One region of the Kocuria sp. CCUG 69068 genome, then DNA from elsewhere that is predicted to be linked to it. Evidence: riboswitches for the same ligand, from Rfam matches in the RefSeq annotation. Region 1 holds a riboswitch; the other holds the start of a gene.
The links. A riboswitch is a leader RNA that binds a small molecule or an ion and turns the genes downstream of it on or off. The one in region 1 is predicted to bind S-adenosylmethionine.
Positions count from the first base shown of each region.

Region 2: another riboswitch for S-adenosylmethionine. It lies ahead of CRM73_RS04275 (bifunctional o-acetylhomoserine/o-acetylserine sulfhydrylase); the one in region 1 lies ahead of CRM73_RS06690 (ABC transporter ATP-binding protein).

Region 1 is NZ_PDDL01000023.1:6,468-12,236, reverse strand. Features, by position in the region: gene CRM73_RS06705 (AMP-binding protein) at 1-1,417, opposite strand, end outside; gene CRM73_RS06700 (ABC transporter permease) at 1,477-2,298, opposite strand; gene CRM73_RS06695 (aliphatic sulfonate ABC transporter substrate-binding protein) at 2,295-3,338, opposite strand; gene CRM73_RS06690 (ABC transporter ATP-binding protein) at 3,434-4,267, opposite strand; SAM riboswitch class I at 4,273-4,377, opposite strand; gene CRM73_RS06685 (maleylpyruvate isomerase N-terminal domain-containing protein) at 4,485-5,162, shown strand; gene CRM73_RS06680 (CoA-binding protein) at 5,248-5,712, shown strand.
Region 2 is NZ_PDDL01000013.1:1,368-7,136, forward strand. Features, by position in the region: gene CRM73_RS04260 (S9 family peptidase) at 1-1,371, opposite strand, end outside; gene CRM73_RS04265 (CPBP family intramembrane glutamic endopeptidase) at 1,486-2,265, shown strand; gene CRM73_RS04270 (VOC family protein) at 2,288-2,926, opposite strand; SAM riboswitch class IV at 3,069-3,184, shown strand; gene CRM73_RS04275 (bifunctional o-acetylhomoserine/o-acetylserine sulfhydrylase) at 3,261-4,667, shown strand; gene CRM73_RS04280 (homoserine O-acetyltransferase) at 4,664-5,769, shown strand, end outside.

The sequences.
Region 1 (5,769 bases):
GGGGGTCGTGCGGCCGCGGGGACATCACGGTGGCGCCGGTCTCGGACTGCCACCACGTGTCCACGAACGGCACCTCGTCCCTGCCCAGCTGCGCGCGCAGCCAGCGCCAGGCCTCGGGGTTGATCGACTCGCCCACGGAGCCGAGCAGCCGGATCGAGTTGAGGTTGTAGAGCGGCGGGACGCCCTTCGGGAACGCGCCCATCAGGGAGCGGATCAGCGTGGGCGCCGTGTAGTAGGCGGTGACCCCGTAGCGCTCGACCACCTCGAAGTGCCGGCCCCAGTGCGGGGTGTTCGGGGTGCCCTCGTAGATCACCTCGGACACGCCGTTGACCAGCGGCCCGTAGATCTCGTAGGTGTGCGCGGTGACCCACGCGAGGTCCGCGGTGCACCAGTGGACGGTCGAGTCCACCTTCGCGGGGTCGTTGACGGTGGCCAGCTCGTCCGGGCGCAGCACGCCGTCCTCGTCCTCGACGTCGGGCAGCAGGTCGAACAGCAGCGCGTGGGTGTAGGCGGTCTGCACGAGGTAGCCGCCCATCGTGTGCACCAGGCCCTTGGGCCGTCCGGTGGTCCCGGAGGTGTAGATGATGAACAGCGGCGTCTCGGCGTCGAACGCCTCGGGCACGTGCACGTCGGACTGGTCGGCGATCAGCTCGTGCCACCACACGTCCCGCCCGCGCGTCCACGGGACCGCGTCCTCCTCCTTGGAGTGCGTCCCCCGGGTGCCCCGCGGCAGGTCCGTGCGTCCGGGCCGGGAGGTGCGGCGCACGACGACGACGTGCTCGACCGCGTTGTCACCGCTGCAGGCCTCGTCGGCCACGGCCTTCACGGGCACCACGGCGCCGCGCCGGTGCTGCCCGTCCGTGGTCACGAGGACCTTGGCGCCGGTGTCCTCGACGCGGAAGCGCAGCGCCTCGGCGGAGAACCCGCCGAAGACCAGGGAGTGCACCGCGCCGATGCGGGCGCAGGCCAGCGTGATGATGACGGTCTCCGGGATGACGGGGAGGTAGATCACCACCCGGTCGCCCTGCTCCACGCCCAGGGCGAGCAGGGCGTTGGCGGCGCGGGAGACCTCCCGCTGCAGGTCGGCGTAGGTGTAGACCAGCCGGTCCCCGGGCTCTCCCTCGAAGTACAGGGCTACGTGGGCGCCGCGGCCGGCCTCGACGTGGCGGTCCACGCAGTTGTGGGCCACGTTGAGCCTGCCGCCCTCGAACCACGCGATCTCCGGGACCGACCAGGTGGGGCCGCCCTGCTCGTCCGTCCCGAGCCGCCGCGGGGCCTCGAAGCGGTGCGCGGTGGTCCACGGCCGCGCCCAGTCGAGGCGCGACGCCTGCGCCTCCCAGAAGGCGATCCGGGCCTCGTCCGAGACCAGGGCGGGATTGGGGGTGGGGGAGGAGGGGTCGCTCCAGCTGAAGCTCACGGTGCTGCTGTCCTTTCCGGCCGGCACGGACGACGGTTCCACTGTGCCAGGCGCACGTGTCAGGCCCATTTCTTGGCGGCCCACTTCTCGAAGACCCCCAGCAGCGCGTCCGTCGCCTTGCCGAGCACCGCGAGCAGCACGATGGCGAGGAGCAGGCGGTCGGTGCGGCCGTTGTTCTGCGAGTCGGTGAGCAGCCAGCCCAGGCCCATGGAGGCGCCCAGCAGCTCGGCGGCCACGAGGAACAGCCACGCCTGGGCCAGGGCCAGGCGCAGCCCCGAGATGACCGACGGCATGACGGCCGGCAGCTGCACCGTGGTGAGCAGGCGCAGCCCGTGCAGCCCGAACGCCCGCGCCGCCTCGATGAGGTTGCGGTCCACGTGCTGCAGGGCCGCGGAGACGGTGGTGTAGACCGGGAAGAACGCGCCGATGGCCACCAGCGTGACCTTGGAGTCCTCCCCGAGGCCGATCCACAGCAGCAGCAGCGGCACCCACGCCAGGGACGGCACCGCCCGGAACGCCCCGATCGTGGGGCCCACCAGTGTGGAGCCCCAGCGGGAGAGGCCGATGAAGGACCCGGCCACGAGGCCGAGCCCGGCGCCGATCAGGAAGCCGATCAGCACGCGCTGGGTCGAGATGCCCACGTGGGTCCACAGGTCCCCGCCGGCCAGCAGGCCGATCCCGGCCTCGAGCACCGCGAGCGGGGCCGGCAGCTGCACGGCGCTGAAGACGCCGGCGGTGGACAGCACGTGCCACAGCACCAGCAGCGCGGCGGGCAGCAGCAGGCCCAGCCCGGTGCGCAGCAGCGGCCGCCGCCGGGGGGCCGCGGCGGGGGCGTCCTCGAGACGCTGCGCCTCCTCGGCGGGGGCCAGGGGCTGCGTCACTGCCCGGCCCCGACCAGCTCGGCCGCGCGGGAGGCGTCGGCGTTCTCGGCGTAGGAGCTCTCCACGATGCTCCCGAGCGCCTCGTCGATCTGCTCCTGGCCGGCCACGTCGTCGGACTCCACGAAGATCGGCCCGACCTTCTCGAGGACCGCCAGCTGCTCGTCGCCCGGCACGTGGTCGATGTCCAGGTTGGTGCGCTCGAGCACCTTCTCGGCCACGGACAGCTCGATCCCGGCCGCCTCGGCGAGCAGCTGCGAGGTCTCCTCCGTGTTCTCCTGCGCCCACTGCCGGGCGTAGGCGTAGACGTCCACCACGGTCTGGGCGGCCTCGGGCTGCTCCTCGAGGAAGCTCTCGTGGGCGTTGAGGAAGCCGTAGGTGTTGAAGTCGACGTTGCGGTAGAACAGCTCCGCGCCGTTCTCCTCCGCGGCGGCCATGATCGGGTCGAGCCCGGACCAGGCGTCCACCTGGCCGTTCTCCAGGGCGGCGCGGCCGTCGGCGTGCTGCAGGTTCTGGATCGTGACGTCCCCGGCGTCCACCCCGGCCTCGTCGAGGGCCTGGAGCAGGAAGAAGTACGGGTCGGTGCCCTTGGTCGCGGCCACGGTGCGGCCCTCGAGGTCCGCGACCTCCTGCACCTCGCTGCCGGCGGCGGTGACCAGGGCGGACCACTCCGGCTGCGAGTAGAGGTCGATCACCCGGATCGGGGTGCCGTTGCTGCGGGCCAGCAGCGCCGCGGAGCCCGCGGTGGAGCCGATGTCCACCGCCTCCGCACGCAGCGCCTCGTTGGCCTTGTTCGACCCGGCGGACTGCACCCACTCCACCTCGATGCCCTCCTCGGCGAACGCGGTCTCGAGCCAGCCCTTCTCCTTGATCACCACGGAGAGCGGGTTGTAGGTGGCCCAGTCCACGCGGACGGTGCCGTCCCCGGCGGCCTCCGCGGGCGGCTCACCGGAGCCCTCACCGGCCATGCACCCGGTCAGGCCGAGGGCCAGGACGGCGGCGAGTGCGGGGACGGTGCGGACGGAGCGCTGGGGCAGGGGCATGGCGGAGCCTTTCGTGGTGGACGGACGGTGCCGGGCGGCGCGGGCGGGTGCCGCCGCTGGTCCGGGGAGGGGAATCGGGGTGGGGGCGGGCCGCGTCAGCGGGTCGCGGGGTGGTGGGTGTCGACGCCGAGGTGGCCGAGGAGTTGCACGCGCAGCTCGGCGAGGACCTCGGAGGCCCGGTCCCGGGGGCGCTCGCCGGGGACGGCGAGGATCGTGCTGATCGAGGCCGGGGCGGTGGGCCCGGTCCGGCCCAGGACCACGATCCGGTCCGCGAGCTGCAGCGCCTCGTCGACGTCGTGGGTGACGAGCAGGACGGTGGTGGGCTGGGCCGCGTGGATCGTGAGCAGCAGGTCCTGCATCTTCAGGCGGGTCAGGGCGTCGAGCGCGCCGAAGGGCTCGTCGAGCAGCAGGACCCCGGGATTGCGGGCCAGGGCCCGGGCCAGGGACGCGCGCTGGGCCATGCCGCCGGAGACCGCGCGGGGACGGTGGCCGGCGTGCGCGGTGAGCCCCACCAGGCGCAGCAGGTCGTCGATCACGGCGTCCCCCTCGTCCCGGGGGAGTCCGCGGGGCAGGCCCAGGCGGACGTTCTCGCGCACCGAGCGCCACGGCAGCAGGCGGGGCTCCTGGAAGGCGACCGCGCAGCGCGGGTCGATGCCGGACACGGGGGTGCCGTCGATGAGCACCCGTCCGGCCGAGGCGGTGTCGAGCCCCGCGGCGGCCCGCAGCAGCGTGGACTTGCCGCACCCCGAGGGCCCCAGGACCGCCAGGACCTCGCCGGGCCGGGCCGTGACGTCGACGTCCTGCAGGACGTGGTGGGTCTCGCGGCCGGACGGGAAGGCCTTGCCGACGTGCTCGAAGGCCACGGAGAAGGCGCGCTTCGCGGTGCCCGGTGCGGTGGCCGGCGCAGAGCCCAGCAGGGAAGTGCTCATGATCAACTCCATCGGTCCTGGCATTAGCACCTCGCACGGAGGATCAGACGGATCCGTGCCGGTTGCTGCGACGTCGACGAGCCAGGTCTCTCAGCCGCTCCGGATGGTTACACCACCAATTGAACGTCCTCGGCGTGTTCCCTGGCAAATCCGTCGCATCCGTGGTGATCGCGACACATCGCTGGCACGGGAGCCCTCCGTGCCCCACCATGGACCCATGACGAGCCGCAGAAGCCCGGCCCGGGCGGACCTGGTGCGCGACGCCTGCGCGGCGTTCGGCGCGGTCCTCGACGGGCTCGGCGACGACGACTCCTGGGCCGCCACTGGCTGCCCGGGGTGGTCGGTCCGGGACCTCACCCACCACTGCGCGATGGACGCCCTGCGGGGGCTGGTCGCGCTGCACACGCCCACCACCGCCCGCCCCGACCGGGACGCCGCGACCTACTGGACCGACTGGGGCGGCGATCCCGCGGGGGCCGCCGAGGCCCGGCGCCACACCCGCGTGGCCGCGTCCATGGTCCTGGACTGGGAGCCGGTGCGCGCCCTCCACCGCGAGACCACCCGGGCGCTCGTGCACGCCGCGCAGCACTGCGGCGACGGCGCGGTCCGCACCCAGGGGCACGTGCTGCGCGTCGAGGACCTGCTGAGCACCCTCGCGGTGGAGGCCACGGTCCACCACCTGGACCTGATCCAGCACCTGGACGGCTCCCCGGGTCCCGCCGTGGACGGGCTCGCCGAGGTCCGCCGGGTCCTCACCGACCTGTGGGAGCGGGAACCGCTCGAGCACTGGAGCGACGAGCACTTCGCCCGCGTGGGCACCGGCCGGGCGGAGCTGACCGCCCAGGAGCGTGCGGAGCTGGGCGCGCACGCGGACCTCCTGCCGCTCTTCTCCTGACCCTCCCCCCTCCGCGAGGTCGCCGACACGTGCAATCCCGCGGAGGAAGAAGGAGGGGGAACGGGTTCCGTGCCAGGCTGGGGGCATGAGCCGCAACGACCCCGCCGTCATCGACCGCCTCATGGCACGGCCCGGCCGGTGGGCCGTGGTGGGGCTGACCGGCAACACGGCCCGTCCGGCGCACTCGGTGGCGAAGCGGATCCGGGACGACCTCGGCATGACGATCGTCCCGGTCAACCCGAAGGGCGAGCCGGTGCACGGCGAGTCCGGCCACCGCACGCTCGCCGAGGTCCCGGGGCCGATCGACGTGGTGGACTGCTTCGTGAACTCCCGCCGCGTCGGCGCGGTGGTGGACCAGGCCATCGCCGTGGGCGCCGCCGCGGTGTGGCTGCAGCTGGGCGTCGTCGACGAGGACGCCGCCGCCCGGGCGGAGCGGGCCGGCCTCGACGTGGTCATGGACACCTGCCCCCTGATCGAGCTCCGGTCCCTGCTCCGGCGGGGCTGGACCCTGGACCCGGGCCGGACCCCGCCGCTCGCCCCGCCCGGCTGAACGACCCGGCTGAGCGACCCGGCGGAGCCGCCCGAACCGGGTGGGCGCAGGCCCGAT
Region 2 (5,769 bases), on a different contig from region 1:
CACCGCGTAGTCGGCGGGGTCGTAGCCGCCGAGCACCGTGGCCTCGCGCCGCAGCAGCGGCTCGGCGGGCAGTGCGCCGTCGCCCCCGGTGGCGCCCGCCACGAAGAGGTCGTAGACGCGCGGGGGCGTCGTGAAGGACGTGTAGGACAGGCGCACCACGGGGGCGTCGTGCTCCGCGGCGGAGACGCTCGCGGTGTAGAGCTCCTCGGCGAAGGCCGGTTCCACGGGGGCGGCCTGGGCGTCAGTGCCCAGCCCGGCGAGCGGGAGCAGCCGGACCCGCAGCGTGGTGTCCGCCCGGACGGAGACCACCAGGTGCGTGGCCGTCACGGCGCAGCCGTTGACGCGGACGGTGTCCGAGGCCGGCACGACGTCGCGCAGGGCCACCTCCGCGACCGGGCGGCCGAGGTCGGCCGGGTCCATGAGGGAGATCCGGGAGTTCGGGGCCTCGTGGTCGTGGGTCAGCAGGATCTGCTCCCGCCCGTCCAGCAGCAGGGGCTCCGCCTCGTAGAGCACCCGGTCGGTGCGGGGCAGCACCACCCGCAGCGGCGCCGCCGGGTCCGCGACCGGCTGGATGAGCTGCTCCGAGAACTCGGAGCACATGGCCTCCACCACGATCCAGCGCCGGTCCGCGGACAGGCCCGCCCCGAGCCACAGGCCGGGGTCGGTCTCCTCGTGGACGACGACGTCCTCGGCCACCGGGGTGCCCAGCTCGTGCCGGCGCAGCTGGTGGGGGCGCCAGGACTCGTCCACCACCGTGTAGTACACGGCGCGCGCGTCCGGGGTGAGGAAGGACCCGTAGAACGTCCCGGGGATCTCGTCGGCGAGCAGCGCCCCCGTGGTGAGGTCCCGGACCCGCAGGGTGAAGCGCTCGTCGCCGGTGACGTCCTCGGCCCAGGCCAGCAGCTCCCCGTCCTCGGAGACGTCGAAGCTGCCCAGGGAGTAGAACTCGTGCTTCGCGGCCTCCGCGTTGGCGTCGAGGAGCACCTGCTCCCCGGCCATGGGGGTGCCGGGCTCGACGACGGGCGGGGTCCAGTCCGCGAGCACGTCACCGGTGGTCACGGCCGGGACCCGGCAGAACACCTGGTGCGCGCCGCCCTCCACGGTGCGGGCGAAGTACCACCAGGCGCCGCGCCGGCTGGGCACGGACAGGTCGGTCTCCTGGGTGCGGTCCTTGATCTCCCCGAAGATCGTCTCCCGCAGGCCCGTGAGGTGGGCGGTGGCGGACTCCGCGTACTCGTTCTCCGCGGTGAGGTGGGCCAGCACCTCGGGGGAGTCCTTGTCCCGCATCCACTCGTACGGGTCGGAGAACACGTGGCCGTGGAAGGCGCGCTCGACGGGCTGCTGGCGGATCTGCGGGGGAAGGACAGTCATGGTCCCCATCCTAGGGAAGACGTCATGGGTGGGGAGGGGGCGGTCCGGTCGGGCCCGGGGGCGCCCGGCGCGGGCTGCGCAGGGCGGCCGGCGGGCCGGTGCCAGAATGGCCGCATGAGCACCCCCGCCCACCTCGCCCCGCGACCGCCCGCCTTCGGCTCCACCCGCGCCGACCTGTGGCTGCAAGTGCTCCTCGTGCTCGGGGTGTCCCTGGGCGCCTCGGCCCTCTGGGCCGCGCTGTCCCTCGCCGAGCACCTGGCGCGCGGACCGCTGTCCGAGGCGCAGGCCACGATGAACCCGCCGCTGAGCCCGCAGCCCCTCATCGACCTGCTGCGCCAGCTCACCGGGATCGCCCTGGACCTGGTGCCGGTGCTGCTCGCGCTCTACCTGCTCGCCGGCTCCGCCGGAGCGCTGGGCACCGTCCGCCGGCGGATCGGCCTCGACGCCCGGATGCCCCTCCCGGACCTGGGCCTCGGCACCGTGCTCTTCCTGCTCATGGGCCTGGGCACGCTGGCGCTCTACGGCGCCGGCCGGGCCCTGGGCGTCACCGCGGAGGTGACCACGTCCGGGCTCGCCGCGCACTGGTGGACGGTGCCCGTGCTGCTGCTCTCGGCCGTGCGCCACGCCCTGGTCGAGGAGGTCGTGGTGGTCGCGTTCCTGACCGACCGGCTGACCCGCATCGGGTGGAGCTGGCCCGTGGTGCTGGTGGTCACGGCCCTGTTCCGCGGCAGCTACCACCTCTACCAGGGGATCGGGCCCTTCCTCGGCAACGTGGTGATGGGCCTCGTCTTCGCGGAGCTCTACCGGCGCACCGGCCGGGTGATGCCCCTCGTCGTCGCGCACTTCCTGCTGGACGCCGTCGGCTTCCTCGGGGCAGCCCGGCTGCTGGGCTGAGCCCGCCCCGCGGTGCCCGGCCTCAGATGGTGACGGCGCCGTCCGGGGTGCTGAACGAGACGGAGAGCACCCCGGGGGTGCCGTCCGGATAGCGCCAGTCGACCTCGAGGTCCTCGAGCGCGGTCTCGACGGGAGCGCCCAGCCACTCGGCGACCCGTTCCGGGGCACCGGCGATGGTCATTCCCGCGAGCCCGACGTCCGTGATCCGCGCCTGGGACGGGTGCATCTCCGGGGCGGAGTCGAAGTGGATCATGAACGGCAGCTGCGGATCGGCGATCAGGCCCTTGACGCCGATCTGGTGCCACTCCAGGCACCGGCCGTCCGGGAACACCCGGTGGCCGGGCACGGAGCGGCGCCCCAGGCGCTGCTCGAAGGGGGCGAGGTCCTCGACCTCCACGACCCAGCCCAGCCAGCCGCCGCCGGCGGCGGACCGGGCCCGCACGGCCTGCCCGAAGGGGGCCTTCTCCGCCGCCGGGTGCTGGAGGACCTCGACGACCTCCACGTACTGGTGGTTCGTGAGCGGCAGGATCATGTTGCGGGTGCCGAAACGGGGGTGCACCCCGCCCTTGACCGGTTCGATCCCAAGCTGGTCGGCGATGCGCTCGGTGGTGGCCTCCAGGCCCTCCGGGCGGCAGGCGTAGGACACGTGATCGACTCTCATGGGCACATCGTGGCACCCTGTGAGTTTCGTCTCCAAATCGGTCCGCGACGCGCCGGGCACCGTGCGGGCGGCACCCCTGCCGCAGCGTCACGCCCGGCCCCGGCTTGACGCCGTGCGGGCCTGATCCGGAGAATGCTGTCCAGGTCATGAGCGCCAGCGTCCAAGCCCCAGCTAGCTGGCCGGCAACCCTCCACCGCGGTGGGGTGCCCTGGGTGAAGACCAGGCTCCTCGCGACCAGCGAGCGAGCAAGCGCGGGTCCCCGGCGCCCGGCCGTTCCCGGCCGCACCGCCTCGGCCGGGACGGGACCCCTGAGATCCACAAGGAGTCCCACGGCATGTCCGATCTCCCCGCTTCCCGCACCGACGCCTCCGCCGCCCGCACCGACGCGGCCGAGCGCCCCACCCCCGAGAACCCCGGGGGCTGGGCCTTCGAGACCCGGCAGATCCACGCGGGGCAGAGCCCCGACCCGGTCACCGGCTCGCGCGCCCTGCCGATCCACCAGACCACGTCCTTCGTCTTCCCCGACGCCCAGGCCGCCGCCGACCGCTTCGCGCTCGCCGAGCTCGGCCCGATCTACACGCGGATCGGCAACCCGACCACGGAGGTCGTGGAGAACCGGATCGCCGCCCTGGAGGGCGGCGTGGGCGCCCTCATGCTCAGCGCGGGGCAGTCGGCGACGACGTTCGCCGTGCTCAACGTCGCCGGCGCGGGGGACCACCTCGTGGCCAGCCCCAGCCTGTACGGCGGGACCTACAACCTCTTCAAGTTCACGCTGCCCAAGCTCGGCATCGAGACCACCTTCGTCTCCGACCCCGACGACCCCGAGGCGTGGCGGCGGGCGGTCCGGCCGAACACGAAGGCCTTCTTCGCCGAGACGATCCCGAACCCGCGCAACGACGTCCTCGACATCGAGACGGTCTCCGGGATCGCCCACGACCACGAGGTCCCGCTCATCGTGGACAACACCGTGGCGACCCCCTACCTCGTCCAGCCCCTGCGCTGGGGCGCGGACGTCGTGGTGCACTCGGCCACCAAGTTCCTCGGCGGGCACGGCACGGCCATCGGCGGCGTGATCGTGGACTCCGGGGCCTTCGACTACGGCCGCTACCCGGACCGCTTCCCCGGTTTCAACCAGCCGGACGAGTCCTACGGCGGTCTCGTCTACGCCGAGGCCCTGGGCGCGGAGGGGCCCTTCGGCGTCAACCTGTCCTACATCCTCAAGGCCAGGGTGCAGCTGCTGCGCGACCTCGGCTCGGCGATCTCCCCGTTCAACGCGTTCCTCATCGAGCAGGGCATCGAGACGCTGTCCCTGCGGATGGAGCGGCACGTGGCCAACGCCGGGACGGTGGCCCGCTGGCTCGAGGCCCGCGAGGACGTGCGCTCGGTGACCTGGGCCGGGCTGGAGTCCTCCCCGTGGCACGGGCGGGCGCAGAAGTACGCGCCCCGGGGCGCCGGGTCGATCCTGGGCTTTGTCCTCGACGGCGGACGGGAGGCCGGGGCCGCCTTCGTGGACGCCCTGACCCTGCACTCGAACGTCGCCAACATCGGCGACGTCCGCTCCCTGGTGATCCACCCCGCGTCCACCACGCACAGCCAGCTCCTGCCCGAGGAGCAGCTGGCCGCCGGCGTGGAGCCCGGCTTCGTGCGCTTGTCCGTGGGTCTGGAGCACATCGACGACATCCTGGCGGACCTGGAGCAGGGCTTCGCAGCGGCCGCGGCCGCGCAGGGAGGACAGGAGTGACCGTGACGGTCGTGAGGGGCTCCGGCGCCGGGACCGCCGTCCGCGAGGACGGCGTGCCGCGGGTCGCCGGGATCGGCGAGCTGGAGCTCGAGTCGGGCTTCCGGCTGCCCGACGTCCGGATCGCCTACGAGACGTGGGGGACGCTCGCCCCGGACGCCTCCAACGCGGTGCTCGTCGAGCACGCCCTCACCGGGGACACCCACGTGGCGGCCGGCCGGGCCCGCCCCGGCGCCCCCGAGGCCGAGCGGCGCGCCGCCGAGAGCGGCGGCTGGTGGGAGGGCCTGATCGGCCCCGGCGCCGCCATCGACACGGACCGGTGGTTCGTGGTCTGCACCAACATCGTGGGCGGCTGCTACGGGTCCACGGGCCCGGCGACCCCCGCGCCGCCGAGCGTGGACCCCGAGGGCCGCCCCTGGGGCTCCCGCTTCCCGCTCATCACCGTCCGGGACTCCGTGCACGCCGAGGCGGCGCTGGCCGACGCCCTCGGCATCGACGCCTGGCGCCTGGTCATCGGCGGCTCCATGGGCGGGGCCCGCGCCCTGGAGTGGGCCGTGACCCACCCGGACCGCGTCCGGGCGTGCGCGGTGGTCGCCGCGTGCGCCCAGTCCAGCGCCGAGCAGCTCGCCTGGGGCCAGGCGCAGAACCTCGCGATCCGCCAGGACCCGCACTTCCGCGGCGGGGACTACTACGACGGCCCGCCGCCCGTCACGGGCCTGGGCCTGGCCCGGCGGATCGCCCACATCACCTACCGCTCGGCCGACGAGCTGCACCACCGGTTCGGGCGCTCGCCGCAGGCCGACGAACAGGTCATCGACACGCACGCCGGCGGGCGGGGGCGCTACCAGGTGGAGAGCTACCTCGACCACCAGGCGTCCAAGCTGGCGGGCCGCTTCGACGCCAACAGCTACCTCGCCGTCAACGAGACGCTGATGTCCCACGACGTCGCCCGGGGCCGCGGCACGCTCGAGGAGGCGCTGTCCGTGACCTCGTGCGAGTGGCTCGTGGCGGCGGTGGACTCCGACCGGCTCTACCTGCCCCGCGAGTCCGACGTCCTGGCCGCCGCGCTGCCGGGGGACGTCCGGCGGCACACCCTGACCTCGCC